DNA from 2 places in the Streptococcus parasuis genome. Region 2 is predicted to be linked to the other one. Evidence: predicted binding sites of a transcription regulator. Region 2 holds the regulator's gene; the other holds the start of a gene.

Region 1 (11,354 bases), 590 kb from region 2:
CTCGATGGTGGTCAGTTTGATCTATATGCAGGTATGAACATGCCCATGGTCATTGGTTTCTTGAACGGCGTTCTATTAGGTGAAGCTGTAGACTATGTGGAGTTTGGTACAAGCAATTTAGTTCATGTCAATTCCTTATTAACAAGTAGTGAAGATGATGAGGAGTGAAACAGTTCGGGGAACTGTTTCAGATGGTCACCTTGAAATAAGAAAGTGACCACAGAAAGCCCGAGCCTAGAAACGGGAGAATGAGGACAGTCAGTGACTATTTCGGTTAGAGATCATCTTCGTCAAGTAAAAATAATACTGTAGTCAAATTGGCTTTAAGTATCCTGAGACTGGGGAAACTCGGTCTCTTTTTGTATGGAGTATCATTTGTCATATTTCTTGTTACATTGCTCTATCCTATCATGTTGTGAAACTCCTTCCTACCATTCTTAGTCTATGGAGAGGAATAATATGCCAGTGAATGAATCCATTCACAGAAAAAAACAAAAATGACAAAATTTTCTGAAAATTTATTGACATTCACTTTTAAAGTGGTAACATGTAATGTGAGGAATCATTTTAAATACAAGGAGAATCCAATGAGAAGTGATATGATAAAAATCGGGATTGACAAGGCTCCAGCGCGTGGCTTATTATACGCGACAGGACAAGTGAAGTCTGCAAAGGATTTTCAAAAACCCTTTATTGCGATTTGCAATTCCTACATCGATATTGTACCTGGACATGTTCATTTGAGAGAGTTGGCGGATGTGGCAAAAGAAGCGATAAGGGAAGCTGGTGGGATTCCGTTTGAGTTTAACACCATTGGGGTTGATGACGGTATTGCCATGGGACACATTGGAATGAGATACAGTTTACCTTCAAGGGAATTGATAGCAGATGCGGCTGAAACAGTCATCAATGCGCATTGGTTTGATGGAGTTTTTTATATCCCAAACTGCGATAAGATCACTCCTGGAATGATTTTAGCAGCTATGCGAACCAATGTTCCAGCAGTATTCTGTTCTGGAGGACCTATGAAGGGTGGTGTCGATATGACAGGGCATCATGCCAGCCTTTCTAGTCTATTTGAGGCAGTTGGTAGCTACCAAGCTGGGGAAATGTCAGAACAGGAGTTTGAATTTCTAGAAAAAAATGCTTGTCCAACTTGCGGTTCTTGTTCGGGAATGTTTACAGCCAATTCAATGAATTGTTTGATGGAGGTATTGGGACTTGCATTGCCAGGGAATGGTACAATTCTTGCAGTGTCGGATGAACGACGAGAACTTGTTCGTCAAGCGGCCAAATACTTAATGGAAAATGTTAAAAAGAATATTAAACCTAGAGACATTGTAACGAAAGAAGCAATAGATGATGCATTTGCTTTGGATATGGCAATGGGAGGGTCAACGAATACAGTATTACACACGCTAGCCATTGCCAGAGAAGCTGGGATTTCCTATGATTTGAAAGATATTAATGAAATCGCTGAAAAAACACCTTATCTTTCTAAATTATCTCCGTCATCAGCTTACACTATGCATGATGTACATGAGGCGGGAGGGGTTTCAGCGATTATCAATCAATTGATTAAGAATGGTTCTATCAAAGGGGATCGCATAACTGTAACAGGTAGAACTTTGAAAGAGAATGTTTCAGGTTGTGAGATTAAGAATGAAGAGGTTATTCATCCATTAGATCATCCATACTCACCAGTTGGTGGCTTATCCATTCTTTATGGGAATATTGCCCAAGATGGTTCCGTTATTAAGGTAGGTGGGGTAGACCCTTCTGTAAAAACATTTAAAGGTGAGGCTCTTTGCTTTGACTCTCAAGATGAAGCGCTTGAGGCAATTGATAATGGTACAGTTCAGAAAGGTCATGTTGTTGTGATTCGTTACGAGGGGCCACAAGGCGGACCTGGAATGCCAGAAATGTTAGCTCCTACTTCAAAAATTGTCGGTCGAGGTTTGGGGAAAGATGTTGCACTTATAACGGATGGTCGTTTCTCTGGTGCAACTAGAGGGATTGCGATTGGTCACGTCTCTCCAGAGGCAGCTGCTGGTGGAAATATTGCTTTGATTGAGGATGGAGATGAGATTGTGATTGATTTGATCAATCGTACGATAGATGTTCTTGTGGATGATGAAGTACTTGCTGAACGTCGTCGTCACTTAAAATCATTCAAGCCTAAAATAGCAAGTGGTTGGCTGCGTCGTTATACACGTTTTGCTTCTTCGGCCAACTTTGGTGGTTCGATGATGACCGATGAGGAGTTTGCAGAACGCCAAGCAGAGCGCTAGAATAATTAGTATAAAATGAAAAAGGAATTCTTGTAGATTCCTTTTCATTATGGTTTATTAATGATATACTATTCATATATTAAATCAATAAAAATAGGAGCTCGTATGATTGAACAAAGTCAGTTTGGAAAGGGGGAAGCCCTTCATTTCTTCCTTTCGAATGCTAATGGTATGAAGGTTGGTTTGACAAATTTTGGAGCTCGTATCGTTGAGGTTCTTCTTCCTGTTGAGGAAGATGGAGGGGTTCGGAATGTTAGCCTTTCTGCTTCAACAGATGAGGAGTATAGACGAACAGATTTGTATCCTGGTTCTACAATTGTCCCAGTTGCAGGTCGTATTTCAGGGGCACAAACAGAAATAAATGGAGTGAAGTACTGTTTTACAGAAAATGAGCCGGGTCGAACCCTCCATGGTGGGATTGATACTGCAAATGAGCAATACTGGGAGACAAGTGTAGATCAGGAGAATAATCAAGTTACCTTTGGTATTACCTTAAAGGATGGTTTCAATGGATTTCCTGGTGATGTACGTGTTTTAGCAACTTATCGATTGTCGGATGAAAATGAACTTTTTGTAGAGTATCGGGCAGAGTCTGATAAGGATACCATTTTTAATCCAACCAACCATATCTATTTTAATTTGACAGGTGATTTCCAACAGTCTGTAGGGGCACATCAAATCAGAATTGCAGCAAATCGCTATGTCCCACTTGGTGAGGATAATCTTCCAATTGGAGTTTTGGAAGAAGTAATTGATACGCCGTTTGATTTTAGAGATTTTGCTTCGTTTTCTCAGGGCTTTAATAGCCAACACACTCAGAATCTCCTCGTGAAAGGCTATGATCACCCATGGATACTGGAAGATGTAGCAACTCCCGTAGAAGTATTAAGTCCTGATGGGAAAATTAAACTAAGTGTTGTAACCAATCAACCATCCGTTGTTATTTATACTTACAATTTCCCGGTTGAAGAGTTAGCTGCTTTCCATGGCGCCTTTAGTCTAGAATGCCAGGGGCTTCCGAATGCATGTAATGTTGATGGTTTTGGATCTATTTTGTTGGAACAAGGAGATTGTTTCTTCTCACAAACAGCCTATCGTTTTTCTTGGTAGCGATTCTCCTTTTCCTCACAGTTAAAGTGGTTAGCCCTCTTTGTGATTTTTACTTACCTCTTTGTATGATATTTTGCTTAGAGGGCTGAATGCTTTACAAGTATAAATCAGCTCAAAAGATTTCAAAAAATAAATAAAAAGTATTGACAAGGCCCCCTCCTCATGTTATACTAGTTCTTGTGTTGAGCGGGGATGGCGGAATTGGCAGACGCGCAGGACTAAGGATCCTGTGACCGCTTTAGGTCGTGTGGGTTCAAGTCCCACTCTCCGCATAGTAGACTAGCTGAGGCTAGTCTTTTTTTTTGTTATAATATGAGTGGCTACACTAACCCCTTTTCCACCTTTTGTTGTCCAATTTGCAGGGAGTTTCATGAAAATACATGTGAAAGTTTTCTCAAAAATATGGTTTCAACTAGCATTTTCAAAATAAAAATGGTAGAATAGAGGAGTATGAGGTGCAACCTCAAAAAATATTAGGAGGCTATCGAAATGCCATTAGTTTCAGCAGAAAAATTTGTCCAAGCAGCGCGTGACAACGGTTATGCAGTTGGTGGATTTAACACAAACAACCTTGAGTGGACTCAAGCTATCTTGCGTGCAGCAGAAGCGAAACAAGCTCCTGTTCTTATCCAAACTTCAATGGGTGCAGCTAAGTACATGGGTGGTTACAAAGTAGCTCGTAACTTGATTGCAAACTTGATTGAGTCAATGAACATCACAGTTCCAGTTGCTATTCACCTTGACCATGGTCACTACGAAGATGCTCTTGAATGTATCGAAGTTGGTTATACTTCTATCATGTTTGATGGTTCACACCTTCCAGTAGAAGAAAACCTTGCAAAAGCTAAAGAAGTTGTAGAATTGGCACACGCTAAAGGTATCTCAGTTGAAGCTGAAGTAGGTACTATCGGTGGTGAAGAAGATGGTATCATTGGTAGCGGTGAATTGGCTCCAATCGAAGATGCAGTAGCAATGGTTGCAACTGGTATTGACTTCTTGGCAGCAGGTATCGGTAACATCCACGGCCCATACCCAGCAAACTGGGAAGGTCTTGATCTTGACCACTTGCGTAAATTGACTGAAGCTGTACCTGGTTTCCCAATCGTATTGCACGGTGGTTCTGGTATTCCAGATGAGCAAATCCAAGCAGCAATCAAATTGGGTGTTGCTAAAGTTAACGTTAATACTGAGTGCCAAATCGCATTCGCAAACGCAACTCGTAAATTTGCAGCAGCTTATGAAGCAAACGAAGCAGAATACGATAAGAAAAAACTCTTTGACCCTCGTAAATTCTTGGCAGACGGCGTGAAAGCTATCCAAGCTTCTGTTGAAGAACGTATTGACGTATTCGGTTCAGCGAACAAAGCGTAATTCGTTTTACATCTCTAACCTAGCGAAATGCTAGGTTTTTTTGTTGCGTGGCGTGTATGTTGTGTATCTAAGGCGAAAGTCCTCCATGGCACCTGCCTACAGGGGAAGTCAATAGAACTTTCTAGCAAGCCTGATTACTACGGGTGGACGCATTAAAAATAGTCTGGGAGAGAACGCTTTAAATCAGTCGAATGAGAGGATGGGAAAGTGAACTCCTCTCGCTATGAATAGACATGAAATAGTACGTTTTATATAGCGTATGATATATCTGGATTAGGGGACTATCATCAATTAATGTCTTGGAGGTCAGTAGTGAATCGTGCCATATTAAAACCAGTCCTTGCAAAACCTGGACTGGTTTTTTGTTTAGATTATCATCTAGTGTGACATGTGTAAAAGTTAATTGAGGTGCAATAAAAAATGATTAGAATTGTATAGCTTAGGTCAACTGCTTTTGCCGCTTTTACGTGATAATATTTATGTGGTTGACGAATGAAAATAAGAATGCCTTATTGATTTTGCTCTATATAATTGTCAACTCGGAAGATATGCTCAAGGATATTTCTTGTAATTTCAATACTGCTAATATTGTATTTATGGAGTAACTGTTTTTGATAGAGTTGAAGTACTCTTTGTAAAATAGGATTTGTAAAGATAAAAGCAGTTTGTGGGAAATCATTTTTTAAGACAATGACGTGCTTGTCTCCTACTCTTACTTGCATATTATGAAAGTATTCTGTCTCTTGTAAGAGTATGTGGAAATTATCATAGCTTTGATACAGGGAAAGGATATTTTTTAGATGCGTTTTATACTCTTCAATATCGTAATAAATCTCTTTATTAATGGCAATATTGTTTAAGTCTAAGGGAACTTTTCCAGCTAATATAGTTTTTTTATCAAAAAGTGGAAGGCAATGTGTATAATCATTGCCGTTTTCTAAGCAATGCATTAGATAGTTTCTTTGAATTTTCCAAAAGGTTAGAAAGGCGTCTTTTTCTTCTTTAGTGAAAGAATGTTTTTCAATAATAGAATTTACTAACTGTTGCGACATGGTAGATACTGGCAAAGTAGAAAGTAGACAATTACCTTTTTCGATAGGCAGGTGGGACAGGCAAAATAAGAAATTATCTCGATCTCCTAATGTAAAGGATTTAAGGAGTGGCGCGGAGTATTTCATTAAGCCATCAAATTGTTTTTGAAGTGAAAAAATTTCATAAGAAGTAGTGTAATACTTGTAATTGCCATACTTTTCGAAGCCACGGACATGTGTTGCTTCAATGGCACAAACACCAGGACATATAAATAATGTATTAGAAAAGCGAACATCAGCCTCCTTTTTGCAATAATATGAATCTATTTTCCCGGATAAGTAGAGTGGCAACCAGAATTTAATACAGGAGAACAATTCAGAATTTTCACGATGGATATTGTGAATTACTTTTATTTTCAAACCAGAGCTAATGCAGTGATTCATCAAAGCAGACCATCTTGGTAGAAAATTGGACTCCTCTGTCATCCAATCGATACTTTGATCAGAGTAAATCCATACTTCACTGCCTTTTAAAATGGCAGTAGTTAATAGGCGAAGAACGGCGTGACGCATTCCTTCAGTAGAATGGTAAGTTTCCGTAGAACTATGCATAATTTCTTCGGTAGCAATTTCAGATATTTTTGGTAAAGGATCAATTTTAATATTTAAATCGCTGACCTGTTCAAATAGATTGCCCACAGGTAATAGTGGCAGTCTTGTACCTGTATCGCTCAACCAAGTAATAAGGATCTGCTTTATTTCTTTTTGATTAGTTGGGATTGGTTTTTGGTAGAGAACTAATTCTCTAAGCTCATTATACTTTTTTTGTGATTTTATCTGATTGGTCAGAAATTCACAGAGATCTTTAAAAATGCGATTGTTGATTTGAGGTACTCTCTTCCCAGATCGGAAATGACTAATGTAAGATGGATCAACATTTAGAGCTTTTGCAAGCTTAATATTAGAGATGTTTAATAGGCTCATAAGGGAAGTTAATTTTTCACCAAAATAGGGTTTGCTTTTTCCATTTTTTTCCAAATTCGTTTTCTCAGGATTGTATAGCCAAAGTTTTAAAGCCTCTTTTGTCTGAAATTGTTCATTTGGAATAGTGTCTCCGATAATTGAGTAGAGTATGGAGAGACGATTGGTGTGACTAGCAAATTCATACACACCATTAATAAAATGTTGGATTGCTTGACTATTTTTTTGAGGTTTACTTGTACCGGTACGAATACGGCTGACAACGGAAGGGTTAACAGCCATATAATGGGCAATATCAGAATTACTTGCCTCGAGTTGTGATAATAGGAATCGAACTTTACTTGTAAACATAATAATCCTCCTTCAGTAACTGTAGAAGTTTATGTATTAACCTATTATTATTATACAACAACATATTAGTTTTTTAAAATGATTTGAGGCTTAAGAGCATCATTTTAATCTAATATTTTAGTGATTCGTTACTATAGTTTTATTTATTTATTGTAGTTCGTTGTTATAAGATTAAGCATTTCTAAGTCATAAATTTGTCAGTGACAAATTTATGACTAGTGTTGAATAGGTTCATTTATCCCTGTATAATTAGGGTAAAGGGTAATGATACCAAACGTGAAAAAGGAAAATTCGAAGTTCAAAAACTTTGAAAGCGATAAATTAATAACGATGAAATGTTCTTAGAAAGACATGGTTAAATAAGCTTTCAAAAGCATTTGTTAACGCTAACAACTCTAAGAGAGTTCTAGATTCAAGGAGTGGTTGGGATGGATGAGAGGAAATTACGAAGATTAAAAAAAGTGGAGTTATTGGGTATTATGCTAGCCCAAAGTCGGAGAATTGATGAGTTAGAAAAAAAAGTAGAGGAAATGGAGCGACAATTATCAGAAAAAAGAATTAAGGTAGAGAATGCTGGAAGTCTAGCAGAAGCTGCAATACAATTGACATCGATATTCGAAGAAGCACAGAAAGTGGCTGATATCTATTTGACCAATTTAAAAAATGGCAATGGAGGTGCTTATGAGATGGAAACAGACTAATATAAAAGTTGCAGAGGAAATCCCAAGTACAAAAGAAATAGAAAGTTTCTATCTATCTTTACGGTATAGACAACGCTTTTTAGGAACAATTAGAAGTACAGTATTTACATTGATTGTCGTTGCAGCTTCAGCAGTATTAGTATCGGTTTTTTTCTTACCAATATTAAAGATTTATGGTAATTCGATGAACACAACTTTAAATAGTGGAGATATTGTTGTTTCTGTGAAAAGCAGTCATTTAGATAGTGGGGAAGTTATCGCATTTTACTATAATAATAATATTTTGGTAAAACGGATAATTGCTACGTCTAATCAATGGGTAGACATAGATGAATTTGGAAATGTATATGTAGATAATCAGTTGTTAGAGGAAAAATATCTCATTTCAAAAGATTTTGGAGAAAGTAATATTCATTTTCCTTATCAAGTGCCGGAAGGACGATATTTTGTAATGGGTGATAATAGAGAGATTTCAATTGATTCTAGGAATACAGCTGTGGGGACAGTATCTGAGGAACAAGTTGTTGGAAAATTGATTTATAGAATTTGGCCGTTTTCAGAAATTGGTTTTATCCAATGATGTTGTTAATAACAATATACGGGCCTGTTGAGATTTGTTCTTTTATAATATTTGTTTGTAGATCTGAAAGGAGGCGAATCACATTTTGAATATCAGTATTTCGAAGATAAAAGGCAGGTTTTTGCCTTAGAAGTTTCACTTTCCTTGGTGAATTTTTATTTGATATCCAGTGTCTGTTTTTTTCGATGAAAATTTTACCAACATGTCATTTCGTATGAAAGGAGGTAAATGATGAATTGGATAAAAAAGTATCTTGTTTTTCTGGCTGAAAAGAAAAATAAAATATTATTGGTTTTGGTCGCAATTGTTCTATTTTGTACCATCTACGCATTGATTCTTCCAGCACTATCCATGGATGAAACAATTGCTGTTAACCAAAATGGTGTAGAACTCCTTGAGGGAACTAGTATTGATTCAAAACAAACAATAGAATTGCAAGAAACAACAGAAAAATTACACGTTGGCGAAGACAAAACAGAAGATACCATTTCCGTGGCTGAAACCATCACTTCTTTGACAGAAACTGAAAGTGACAGTGACAGTGGTCAAACATTTACCCAAGAAGCACAATTGAATACGCCAGAAGCTATTGAGAAATCATCGAGTAATCCAGTTACTTTTTTTACAGGGAAGCTTATCCATGAAGGTTTAGATTATTGGGTTGAAGTTGATGTGTCTGAAGAGTCTCAGTTGCCAAGTGGTACCGAATTGATTGTTAAAGAACTTCCATCAAATGATGAATCTTATAAAGAATACTTAGATAAGACTAAGAAGCAGGTGACAAATGCCACTTTAGTTTATGCTCGGTTTTTTGACATTTCATTTTATTTAAAAGGAGAAGAAATAGAGCCTGCTGAGGCTGTTACTGTGACGATTAAATACAGCACTCCATTTGATATAGGGAGGGACACCGAAATTGTTGCGATTCATTTTGATGATGAGAAAAATGCAAATCAAATATCGGTTGAATCGGATGTACATTCGAGTGATAAGTTTTCTGAAGTTACTTTTGATACAGGTGATTTTTCAGTTTATGGAGTTTTAGGAATTGAAAAACTACAAGCTCGTTCCATTCCTGTAGAGGGGAAGGAATACTATGAAGTAAAATTTGTTTATAAGGATGTCGATAATTGTGAGCAAGTGGTGACGTCTAAATTAATAGAAGTAACAGAGCAATCAATTATAGGGTCATTGCCACAAGCACCGTTTAAAACAGGCTATCGTTTTATCAATTGGGTGAAACGGGGCAGTAACCAAGTGATTACTCCAGAAACTTTGGTGACAAATGACATGATTGTGGAGGCTCATTTTGAGATTATTTCCATTTATACAATTACTATCAATTATTACTATTACAACAAAGAATTATCAAAAGAAATCATCTTTGATACAGCAATTTTCCAAAAAGAAGATAGGGATATGCCTTTTAGTCATCTGCCACATACTTCTACAAAAGTGACACCACAAAATGATAATACTTTACCAGCGGATGCTACCTATTATCCTGAATGGTCAATCATTAAAATATTGAGAGAAGAGCTTGTAGAAAAGGATTTGGCTGATGGTCTTCTGGATAATAAAATAACGATTAATATCCAGTATGTACCCTATACAGCTGAATTTGACTATGTATATATGCTCAAGGATTTAGATGGCAATGACTATTCGAAAATTGAAACGGTCCATGCATACGGAGTACTAGGTTCAACTGTTAGTCCCCAAGTTTTGACTTATCCATATGCTACATTTGAACATACGGAAGCGACTGAAATTACACAAGCAAGTGGTCAAAAACTATATGTTTATTATCGTCGCAATCGGTTTACTCTAACTTACAATAGTAATGGTGGTGACTATGTCAATCAGCAAACAGGTCAGTATGGCAGTCAGGTGCCTATTTCTTCAAGTATCCCGACTCGCACAGGATATGATTTTGCGGGGTGGTATGATAATCCACAGTTGAATGGTTCACCTGTAACTGATACGGTCACACTGGATAAAGATCGCACCCTTTATGCTAAGTGGACAGGTAAGACTGTGAAATACACAGTAGTCTATTTAAAAGAAATCTATGATAATGCTACAGCAAGTACTCATTATGATTATGAACGGTCAGCTGTTCAGGAGGCGAAAGTTGGGTCGACTGTTTATGCTAGTTCGGCAAATGGCATAGATTTGGGTCAAGCATATGAGGAAAATGCAGCTTTGAATGCAGATTCAACAGTTGAAATCCTTGCGGATGGTTCTTCGGTCTTAAAAGTCTATTACAAGTTGAAATTATTTACATTTGTATTTAACCTCAATCAATATTGGGGGTGTATTCGAATGAACGGAACGGTCTATACCGGTTCTGATTATCGAATTTCTAATGTTGTTTTAGGCCAGGACATTTCAAGTAGGTGGCCGAGTGGTACTGAGCAGGTATATGCGACTTCTGGTAGAAAAAAATTTGATTCTTGGGATCATCCAGGTTTAAGTGAGCATTTTAAAACCAAGCGGTTTGAAGTGACTGAGGATATGCTTCGAGGAGCAGATCCTTCAAATCAAATTATCATGACAGGAAATTGGAGTGATAATATGATTTCTAAATCTGTAGAGTATTATCTGCAATCGGCTGATAATCCTAGAACTTACATCAAATCAGATACCTATAGCCAGACTTTTTATCAACGTGAAAATGTTTTGTTAAATGCTAAGGATATAAAAGGATTCGATCACTTAACAAATACTCCTTCGGGTTATAGACCTTCGGAGGGCTACATTTATCGTTTTTACTACAATCGTAAAAAATATACTATTGATTACTATTTCGGTAGTCAGAAGTTGAAAACTGAAGAGGTTAAATTTGATGCAAATCTGAACACCTCATATTATAATTACACTCCAAATCGCCCAACAGGAATGGATGAAGATTACACATGGGGAGGATGGTGTGCAG
Region 2 (11,354 bases):
TAGTTTCAATATGTTGGCTATTCAAAATGGGGTACCGAAGATTCTTTCTGTACGTCAAATTTTAGAGTCTTATATTGAACACCAAAAAGAAGTTGTTACACGTCGCACTCAATTTGATAAGGAAAAAGCAGAAGCACGCGCTCATATTTTAGAAGGCTTGCTGATTGCTCTGGACCATATTGATGAAGTCATACGTATCATTCGTAATTCAGAAACGGATGCGCTTGCTCAAGCTGAATTAATGGAACGATTTGACTTGTCCGAACGACAAAGTCAGGCTATCTTGGATATGCGTCTTCGTCGTTTGACCGGATTGGAACGTGATAAAATCCAGTCAGAGTATGACGAATTGGTTGCTTTGATCGCTGATTTAACAGATATTTTGGCAAAACCTGAACGTGTTGTCTTGATCATCAAAGAAGAACTAGAAGAAGTAAAACGCAAGTATGCTGACCCACGTCGTACTGAATTGATGGTTGGGGAAGTCCTTTCCTTGGAAGATGAGGACCTTATTGAGGAAGCAGATGTATTGATTACCTTATCCAACCAAGGCTATATCAAACGGTTGGCACAAGATGAATTCCAAGCTCAAAAACGTGGTGGACGTGGAGTCCAAGGTACAGGTGTGAAAGATGATGACTTCGTTCGCGAACTCGTATCAACCAGTACCCATGATCACCTGCTTTTCTTCACCAATAAGGGGCGTGTATATCGTCTCAAGGGCTATGAAATTCCTGAATATGGTCGAACTGCTAAAGGTCTTCCAGTTGTCAACTTATTGAAACTGGAAGAAAATGAGTCTATTCAGACCATTATCAATGTGACAAAGGATCAGACAGCGGATCACTATCTTTTCTTTGCGACGCGTCAAGGGATTGTTAAACGTACAAATGTAAATGAATTCTCCAATATTCGACAAAACGGTCTTAAGGCCTTGAATTTGAAAGATGATGATGAACTAATCAATGTTTTCCTTACTGATGGTCAAGCTGATGTTATTATGGGGACAAAATTTGGCTATTCTGTTCGATTTGCAGAAACAGATGTTCGAAATATGGGCCGTACTGCAACAGGCGTACGTGGAATAAAACTCCGTGAAGGAGATCATTTAGTTGGTGCGACCATTGTATCTGATGATCAGGAGGTGTTAGTCCTTTCAGAAAATGGTTATGGAAAACGTACTCCAGCATCTGAATATCCAACGAAAGGCCGCGGTGGTAAAGGTATCATCACTCTGAAAGTTGCTGATAAAAATGGCCCTCTTGCTGGTTTAACAACAGTACAGGGCGATGAAGATATTATGGTTATTACGGATACAGGAGTTATCATCCGTACAAGTATAGCTAATATCTCACAAACCGGTCGTTCAACAATGGGTGTTAAAGTCATGCGACTAGATGAAGAAGCAAAAATTATGACCTTTGCCTTAGTTGATGCAGCAGATCAGAAAGAGCAAGAGGAGTAGGGAATGTCAAAACGTTCACCGAAAAAGAAGGGCAAGAACAGAACATGGATGAATTTACTTGCCTTGATACTCTTTTTGATTTCACTAGCCCTTATTTTCAATACTTCGATTAGAAACTTTATTATTGGTTGGAATACTAATAAGTATCAGATTACAAATATCAGTTCTGAAGATATTGAAAAGAATAAACAAGCGGACTCAACTTTTGATTTTGAACAAGTTGAAGCCGTTTCGACGGAGGCTATTCTGAAGGCGCAATGGGAAGCACAGAGACTGCCCGTTATTGGTGGAATTGCTGTGCCTGAATTGGGAATTAATTTGCCAATTTTCAAGGGTGTAGGGAATACGTCGCTTATGTATGGAGCTGGAACGATGAAAGAGACTCAAGAAATGGGGATAGGAAACTATGCCCTAGCCAGTCACCATATCTTCGGTGTTGCCGGGTCTGCGAATGTTCTTTTCTCTCCTTTGGATCGAGCTGAAAAAGGAATGAAGATTTACCTAACTGATAAAAATACAATCTATACCTATGTGATTGATAGTGTTGAAGTTGTAAGTCCAGAAAGCGTCTATGTTATTGACGATGTCGAAGGACGTACAGAAGTGACTTTGGTTACTTGTACGGACTACTATTCAACACAAAGGATTATTGTAAAAGGTATTCTTGAAATTTCTATTCCATATGCTGATGCATCAGAGGATATAAAAAAAGCTTTCTCTCACGGATACAATCAGTATGATTATGGTCAATAAGACAAGACGATTGCCAGCTTTTAAATCATTTTTATGTAACCTTCGAATTAATTTAGAAAGTTGAATGAATAGAGCACGTATTCTCTATATCTTTCAACTTTCTTTTTCCTTGTTTTACGAATAGATGTATGAGGAGGAAATTATGTATCAAATTGATTTTAAAGAAGAATCGCTTTTACCACGTGAGCGTTTAGTCGAAGTTGGGCCAGAACGCCTAAGTAATCAAGAGTTATTAGCTATTTTTATTCGAACGGGTACGAAAAACGAACCTGTCACCATTTTATCCAATAAATTATTGAATCAATTGGAGAATTTAGCAAATTTAAGAGATTTATCTATCGAAGAATTGCAGACTTTAACGGGTATTGGTCGTGTAAAAGCAATAGAGATTAAAGCCATGATTGAGCTCGGAAAACGGATCAATCAATCCCACTTGTTGCTAAATGAACAAGTACTAGGTAGTGAAAAATTGGGTCGCAAGATGATTCAAGAAATTGGAGATAAAAAACAAGAGCATCTGGTTGCGCTCTATCTCAATACACAAAATCAAATCATCAAACAGGAGACAATATTTATTGGAAGTGTGAATCGTAGTATTGCAGAACCACGGGAAATCCTGCATCATGCTATCAAATGCATGGCCACATCAGTAATTATTGTCCATAATCACCCTTCGGGGTCGGTTCACCCTAGTAAGAATGACTTACTTTTTACAGAAAATTTAAAACAGTCCTGCGATGTGCTAGGACTGGTCTTATTAGATCATTTAATTGTAGGTAATAAAAATTACTATTCCTTCCGAGAGGAAAGTGAGCTGTTTTAGAACTGATTGACGATGTAATCAAATAGCCTATTTTCCGTCTCTCGTTCGCCGTAAAGTAATTCAGGATGCCATTGAACACCCAAAAAGGTATGAGAGTCTCTTGTAGACTGTACCGCTTCAATGGTTTGTTTATCTGGGGATAGGGCAATAATTTCCAAAGAGGGAGCTAATTTGTTGATTGCTTGGCGATGGAATGAATTAACGGTTGGCTCCTGAGCATAGATCTGTGATAATTGGCTTTCAATTGGGAAATAGAGATCTTGGCTAGGTTGATTGCCGGTATTTTCCTGCCAATGCCCTAAAACCTCTTGATGGAGACTGCCACCTTGGGCGACGTTATAGAGCTGCAGGCCTCTACAAATGCCAAATATAGGTTTTTCTTGATGGTGAGCAGCTTCTATCAGTGCTAGTTCAAATCGATCTCGCTCAGGAAAATAATTGCTACTATCTATGAGTAATTTTTCCTGATAGTGAATAGGCTCAACATTTTGTCCACCAGTCAATACTAATTTATCAACTAGTTTCATATACTGCTCAGCAAGTTCTGGCCGAGTGACTGGTAAAATTAGTGGAATGCCACCAGCATCTTCAATAGCATTCACTAAGCAAGTTTGAGTATAAGAAAGCAGGGGTTCTGTATGATCCCCTGTTTTATAATGATTTCCAGAAATTCCAATGATTGGTTGACTCATTTTCTATCCTTTGCGCATGAAATAAAGTAGTGTCTGTAGTTCACTTGTCAAGTCTACATATTGGACAACAACATCTTTAGGAACGGTCAAGTTGATTGGTGAAAAGCTAAGAATACCTTTAACGCCAGCTTCAACCAATACATCAGTAACTTCTTGAGCTTTAACGCTTGGAACCGTTAAGATGGCAGTCTGAGAATTAGCTTCCTTGATGCGATCTTTTAACTCTGAAATCGCATGGATAGGAACATTTTCATCTATGGTTCCGACTGCAGGATTATCATCAGCTTCAAAAGCCATGATGATTTTCATTTTATTTCTTTCGTGAAACTTGTAGTGAAGAAGTGCACGACCCATATTCCCAACCCCGATTAACATAACATTGGTAATCGAGTTATCGTTTAGAATATCGGCAAAAAAGTCCATTAAATCCTTCACATTATAACCAAATCCACGGCGTCCAAGTTCACCAAAATATGAGAAATCTCGGCGGACAGTAGCAGAGTCGATTCCGATTGCCTCTGCAATCTCTTTTGAACTTGCTTTTTCGATTTTCTCCGCATAGAATCGTTTAAATACGCGATAGTAAATGGATAGTCGTTTAGCTGTGGCGCGTGGGATTTCAGTATTTTTATTGTTTTTCACATTTGTCTCCTTAATAATATTTTATATACATCATTAATTGGTACATACCAATACAACAGAAATAATAGATAGTCCTCTACTATTCTAGTGTAAGTTTGTGAAAAAATCAACAGATTGAATTGAAAAAGATTAAACAGTTTTCTGTCTAATCTATGGATTGTAAATACTGATAGAGGTCCCCAATTCTTCCTTGAAAATCCAAGGGAGTTCCATCTCTAAGAATTTGAGTGACGGGATAATAATCAGGAAGGGTCAAGCAACCTGCAAAGGCTAGCCTTGCTGCTTCGAGATTGTCAAACTCTTGTTGTCGCTCAACGTGATAGGCATCTTTATAGAAGATTGTTATCATTTTTTTCCTTCTTTCATAAATATATCACGATCTACCAAACTGTCCATCAAGAAATAGAATTTTTCCTGAATGACTTTGTTAGTGTCTTGTTTAAAAATATTCACTAAGTGGAGACCAGATTGATCCGTGATATTAATTTTAAAGCCTTTTAGATCTTGATTAATGATGATTTTTAGTAGAAATCCTTGATTTGAATTTGGGACCTCTTCTAATAAGCGACTGAGTTGGTAGTGACCAGCCTTTGTTACCTCAAAGGTATTGTCGCGTAGTGTATATTTTTTTACAGTTGGACTAATATGGTAAATATAATCGCAATCTTTCAATGCTACGGTTTGTTGGAATGCCATGCTAACCTCCAATAATTATTTTTAAAGCTGATAGTAAGATATCTATTTCTTTTTTGGTATTCAATTCTGAAAAGCTAATACGTACGGATTCTTTTAATCGAGGAGAGTCACTTCCATACATTGCCTCAAGTACATGACTATTTTCAACGACACCTGCTGTGCAAGCAGATCCAGTGGAAATAGCGATTCCTGCCAAATCTAATCGCATTAGCAGTTGTTCGTTGAGTCGTCCTGGAAAACCAATATTCAGTACATGAGGTAAATGAGCACCAGCTTGATTGACGTAAAAATCAAATTCACTTAAATTTTTGAGTGTATAGGATTTCAGATCATGGATATACTCAATATTTTGAATCATTTGTGTTGATTGATGGACGAGCGCTGCAGCCATCCCTGCAATTGCAGGGAGATTTTCTGTTCCTGCTCTGTGTTGATTTTCTTGCTTCCCACCGTGAATCAGTGAATCAAATTGGTGGATTGAAGAGTAGAGAAAACCAATCCCTTTCGGTCCATGGAATTTATGGGCAGAAGCGGACAGAAAATCAATACCAAGTTCTTGTGGTTTGATTGGAATTTTCCCAACCACTTGAACAGCATCGACATGGAATACAGCTTGATGTTGAGACAAGAGCGAACCGATTTCCCTTATAGGTAGGAGTTGCCCAGTCTCGTTATTGGCATACATGACACTAACAAGAATTGTATCAGGTCGTAAGGCTTCTTTAATCTGTTGAGCTGTGATTTCTTGATTTTCTGGCTTTATATATGTAATTTCAAAACCGAATCGTTGCTCTAAGTATTCCATAGTATGCAACACAGCATGGTGTTCAATGGCTGTGGTAATAAGGTGTTTTCCACGATGCATATTTGCTAAAGCGTAACCTTGAATAGCAAGATTATCTGCTTCAGATCCACCAGATGTGAAAATGATTGTATCAGGGTTTACAGAAAGTACTCTGGCGATGTCTGCTCGTGCTTTTCTGAGTACTTTATTAGCTTCTCGGCCAAATCCGTGGATGCTGGAAGGATTTCCATAGTGATGTTGAGCAACTTCAAACATGCTTGATATGGCTGCCTGTGAAAGAGCAGTAGTAGCAGCATTATCTAAATATATCAAAGAGTATACTCCTAGTTTTCTTTTTCTGGATTTGTAAATTTAAAGAGTGGGCTGAGTGGACGATGCTCTTGAATGCGGTGAATAGCATCAGCGATTAAGTCACTCGCAGTTAGGAATGCGATATTTTTTGGATGTTGTTCTTTACTTGCAACTGAGTCAGTCACTAAAATTTCTTTTATAGATGTTTCATCCAACAATTGCGCAGCAGTTCCAGCGAAAAGACCATGGCTGGCAACAGCGTAAATCTCAGTAGCTCCGCCATCTTCAACAATTTTTGAGGCTTGTGAGAATGTACGGCCAGTATTTAAAATGTCATCGACCAAGATTGCTTTTTTGCCAGCTACATCACCGATGATATAGCCTTCTGCACGGTCAGAATCGTCTTGAGCATAATCAATAATCGCAATCGGAGCATTCAAAAATTCTGCAATATTACGAGCACGCTTGATACCGGAATTTTTTGGACTGACAATGACGACATCCTCACCGCAGAGTCCTTTTTGCATGTAGTATGATGCGAACAATGGTTCGGTCAACAGGTTATCTACTGGAATATCAAAGAAACCTTGAATTTGAGAAGCGTGTAAATCAAGAGTCAATACACGATCGATTCCTGCTTTAACAAGCATATTTGCAACTAGTTTAGCTGTAATTGGTTCACGTGGTGCAGCAGTGCGGTCTTGACGAGCATAGCCGAAATATGGAATGACAGCAGTTACTGAGTTTGCACTTGCACGTTTACATGCATCAATCATGATAAGCAATTCCCAAAGGTGGTTGTTGACTGGAAAACTAGTTGATTGAATAATATAAACGTCAACGCCACGAACGCTCTCTTCAATATTTATTTGAATTTCTCCATCTGAGAATTGGCGAGAAGAAAGTTTTCCTAGAGGCAGTCCAGCAGCAGCTGCTATTTTTTCAGCGATATCACGGTTACTGTTTAGCGAGAATAGTTTAATGTTATGATCACCAGTTGGTTGAACCATTTTGAGAAACTCCTTTTTTAATGCTTTTTTATGAAAAATCATAAAAGTAATTTAACAACAGATAACTCTATTTTATCAAAAAATCCTATTTTTTTCAGTAGTAAAGTTAAAAAAATCAGCTTTATTGAGCTGATTTTATCTGAGCTGCAGTTCGAGCTACTTTGCTACTAGCGTATTTGAATTGGATGGATTTTTTCTTTAGGAATTCATCGAATAGTATTTTTCCTTCTTCAGCGTCTGATACTTCAACCTCTAGTTCATAATCCGTTTGCCCCAAATAGTCATTCTCATCAAGGGCCATCAATCCAATTGAGGTTTCTTTTTCCAATCGCTTGGTCTTTAAATGTCCCCAAACTGCTAGTTGATTTAATGGAATTGATGTTTTAGAAATAATATCGGCGATTGGACCGGATGGAAGTTCAAAATGGTCAATATAGCCCTGTGCAGTTTGAATGTCTAATAATTGATTGTATTCTTGATTCCCGATTTCTTGAGGAATTTTCAATGTTAGCTCTGCTATATCCGCAAACGTACGAATGCGAAGGGAAAAGCGGTGGTTTTTCATGTCAAGATTCGGAGTATCAATGTAGTAGTTAGTTTGATAGATGGGGGTAACATCAGAAAATTCAGAGAGGAGTCGATTGTATTCTGATTTTGTTAATAAGGTTTTATACTCAATTTCGAGATGGTTTTTCATACAGAAAACCCTTTCATATGTTATAATAGATTCGTCTTTGTGTTATTCTAATACATTTTATTAGTTTTTACAAGAAAGGGGACCTTATGGAATTTAATTGGGAAGAATTTTTAGATCCCTATATTCAGACAGTGGGAGAATTAAAGATTAAATTAAGGGGTATTCGGAAACAATACCGCAAAGCCAATCGTCATTCTCCAATTGAATTTGTTACTGGTCGAGTTAAGCCGATTGAGTCTATTCAAGAGAAAATGGCGCTTAGGCACATTAAGTTGGAACATTTGGCTCAAGATATGCAAGATATTGCTGGCGTCCGTATTATGGTTCAATTTGTTGATGACATTGAAGAAGTGCTCTCCATTCTTCGCAAGCGTAAGGATATGCAAATTATTCATGAACGCGATTATATCAACAATATGAAGGCTTCCGGTTATCGTTCCTATCATGTCGTAATTGCTTATCCAGTAGATACTATTAATGGGAACGAAACGGTTTTAGCGGAGATTCAAATTCGTACTCTTTCAATGAATTTTTGGGCAACAATCGAACATTCGCTCAATTATAAGTATAAAGGAAATTTTCCTGAAGAAATTAAAAAACGATTAGAAGTTACAGCAAAGATAGCATATCAATTAGATGAGGAGATGCGAAAAATCCGCGACGACATTCAAGAAGCTCAGGCTCTCTTTGATCCTGGATATAGAAAATTGAATGATGGCGTTGGAAATAGCGATGATACAGATGAAGAATACAGGTAGAAAAAAAGTCGCATTGCTTGCAAGTCGCAATCCGAAAAGTGAGGCTGTGTCTAGAGAACTCTGGACACGATTGAAAGAAGAAAATTTTATTTTAACACCTAAAAATCCAGATATTGTTATTTCAATTGGGGGCGATGGCATGCTTTTATCAGCCTTTCATAAATATGAGAAGTTGATAGATCGGGTGCGTTTTGTCGGTATTCATACTGGGCATTTAGGATTTTATACGGATTATCGGGACTTTGAAGTTGAAAATCTTGTTGAAAATTTAAAATTAGATACGGGAGCGCGTGTTTCTTATCCAATTTTAAATGTAAAAGTGAAAATGACGGATGGAAGAATCGTTGAAATGAAAGCTCTCAACGAGGCGACTATCAAGCGCTTGTCTAAGACGATGGTAGCAGATATTATTATCAATAATGTGCCATTTGAACGTTTTCGTGGCGATGGTATTTCAGTTTCAACACCAACTGGTTCAACCGCCTATAATAAGTCACTTGGTGGAGCAGTATTGCACCCTACAATTGAGGCCTTGCAAATAGCTGAAGTGGCTAGTTTAAACAATCGTGTTTACAGGACACTTGGGTCTTCCATTGTTGTGCCGAAAAAAGACAAGATTGTCATTGAACCAAAACACAGTGATCGCTACTCCATTGCGGTGGATAATAAAACGATTGTCTACGACAACATTGATTGTATTGAGTATCAGATTGACAATAGCAAAATCCATTTTGTTGCGACACCTAGCCACACTAGTTTTTGGAATCGTGTTAAGGATGCCTTTATTGGAGAGGTGGAGTAATGCGATTTGATTTTGTTGCTGATCAGCACACAAAGGTGAAAACTTTTTTAAAGGCCCAAGGTGTTTCCAAAGGACTTTTGGCTAAAATTAAATATACAGGTGGTAGCATTTTGGTCAATGGTAGTGAACAGAATGCTACTTACTTGCTTGAAATCGGAGATAGCGTTACAATAAACATACCTGCGGAAGAAGATATCACTGGAAGTTTGAAACCGATTTCTTTTCCTTTGGATATTGTCTATGAGGATGAACATTTTTTAGCAATCAACAAGCCTGTTGGTTATGCCTCTATTCCTTCGATTCTGCATTCTTCTACAATTGCTAATTTCGTTAAAGGTTATTTAGTCGAACAAAAATATGAAAACAAACAAGTTCACATTGTAACGCGATTGGATCGAGATACATCTGGGCTGATGTTGTTTGCTAAGCATGGCTATGCCCATGCCCGATTAGATAAACAATTACAAGCGAAGCAAATTAGTAAGAGATATTTCGCTTTGATTCGAGGGGATGGGGAGTTAGAGCAAGAAGGGGATATTATTGCCCCTATTGGTCGACCAGAGGATAGTATTATTACCCGCTGTGTAACACAGAATGGGAAGTATGCTCATACTTCTTATAAACTTGTCCAGTCTTGGGGCAATATTCATCTTGTAGATATTCAACTACATACAGGGCGCACTCATCAGATACGTGTCCATTTTTCCCATATTGGATTTCCACTACTTGGTGATGATTTATATGGCGGGAGTTTAGAGTGTGGTATTGAGCGTCAGGCTCTTCATTGCCACAATCTTGTGTTTACTAACCCTTTTTCAGCCGAAAGGGTTGATTTGGAAGCAGCGCTTCCGGAGGATTTTCAGGCTGTTATCAATCAGTTAAAAAGTTAATAAAATTTAAGGAGTTTGCTCATGAAAATTTTTGAACAGCTAGCTAGCAAGCTAGAGGGGAAAAAAGTGCGTATTGTTTTACCAGAAGGTGAAGAACCTCGTATCCTTCAAGCGACGAAGCGTTTGGTGAATGAATCAGATGTAGTGCCAGTCTTACTTGGTAACCCAGAACGTATCAAGATTTATTTGGATATCGAAGGTATTACTGAAGGGTTTGAAATCATTGATCCTGCTCATTATGATAAGTATGATGAGATGGTTGGAGCTTTGGTGGAACGCCGTAAAGGGAAGGTAACAGAAGAGCAAGCTCATGAATTATTGAAAGATGTCAATTACTTTGGTGTCATGTTGGTTTACATGGGCGTTGTAGAAGGAATGGTTTCTGGTGCTATTCACTCAACTGCCTCAACAGTTCGTCCTGCGCTTCAAATTATTAAGACTGAGCCAGGTGTTTCTAAAACATCCGGTGCCTTCTTGATGGTGAAAGGTGAAGAACGCTATATCTTTGGTGACTGTGCCATAAACATTGATCCAGATGCCCAAACATTGGCAGAAATTGCAATTAACTCTGCACGTACTGCAAGAATGTTTGGTATTGATCCAAAAGTTGCGATGCTCAGCTATTCTACAAAAGGCTCTGGTGCGGGTCCTAAAGTGGATAAGGTTGTTGAAGCTACAAAAATTGCTCAAAAATTGCGTCCAGAATTGGATTTGGATGGTGAATTACAATTTGATGCAGCCTTTGTTCCAACTACTGGTAAATTAAAAGCTCCAGGTTCAAAAGTAGCAGGCCAAGCGACTGTATTTATCTTCCCTGGTATTTCAGCAGGTAATATTGGTTACAAAATTGCTGAACGTATGGGTGGATTCGCGGCTGTCGGTCCGGTTTTACAAGGGTTGAACCAACCGGTGAACGACTTGTCTCGTGGTTGTAACCCAGACGATGTATATAATTTGACCTTGATTACGGCGGTTCAAGCTTTGGAGCACCGTTAATATGAGATTTTTATCACGGTATTTTAAGGACTAT

Evidence for each region. The regulator Rex, encoded in region 2, represses fermentation and respiration genes when NADH is low (regulators of the CRP and FNR family bind a similar motif). The targets are predictions, from matches to a motif close to TTGTGAANTANTTCACAA.
Region 1: a site for Rex is predicted at 3,782-3,799, ahead of L6410_RS02010 (class II fructose-bisphosphate aldolase). Genes of this name have one in related genera too.

The regions. Positions count from the first base shown of each region.
Region 1 is NZ_AP024276.1:386,573-397,926, forward strand. It holds gene L6410_RS01990 (PTS sugar transporter subunit IIA) at 1-168, shown strand, start outside; gene ilvD (dihydroxy-acid dehydratase) at 588-2,291, shown strand; gene L6410_RS02000 (aldose epimerase family protein) at 2,397-3,401, shown strand; tRNA gene L6410_RS02005 (tRNA-Leu) at 3,588-3,673, shown strand; gene L6410_RS02010 (class II fructose-bisphosphate aldolase) at 3,891-4,772, shown strand; gene L6410_RS02015 (helix-turn-helix domain-containing protein) at 5,282-7,135, opposite strand; gene L6410_RS02020 (DNA repair protein) at 7,564-7,836, shown strand; gene lepB (signal peptidase I) at 7,817-8,416, shown strand; gene L6410_RS02030 (InlB B-repeat-containing protein) at 8,645-11,354, shown strand, end outside.
Region 2 is NZ_AP024276.1:976,533-987,886, forward strand. It holds gene gyrA (DNA gyrase subunit A) at 1-1,465, shown strand, start outside; gene L6410_RS04875 (class A sortase) at 1,469-2,218, shown strand; gene radC (RadC family protein) at 2,361-3,041, shown strand; gene L6410_RS04885 (gamma-glutamyl-gamma-aminobutyrate hydrolase family protein) at 3,038-3,733, opposite strand; gene L6410_RS04890 (redox-sensing transcriptional repressor Rex) at 3,737-4,375, opposite strand; gene L6410_RS04895 (DUF4649 family protein) at 4,521-4,724, opposite strand; gene L6410_RS04900 (DUF1831 domain-containing protein) at 4,721-5,071, opposite strand; gene L6410_RS04905 (cysteine desulfurase family protein) at 5,073-6,188, opposite strand; gene L6410_RS04910 (ribose-phosphate diphosphokinase) at 6,200-7,177, opposite strand; gene L6410_RS04915 (CYTH domain-containing protein) at 7,299-7,874, opposite strand; gene yjbM (GTP diphosphokinase) at 7,961-8,632, shown strand; gene L6410_RS04925 (NAD kinase) at 8,616-9,434, shown strand; gene L6410_RS04930 (RluA family pseudouridine synthase) at 9,434-10,324, shown strand; gene pta (phosphate acetyltransferase) at 10,346-11,320, shown strand; gene L6410_RS04940 (ABC transporter ATP-binding protein) at 11,322-11,354, shown strand, end outside.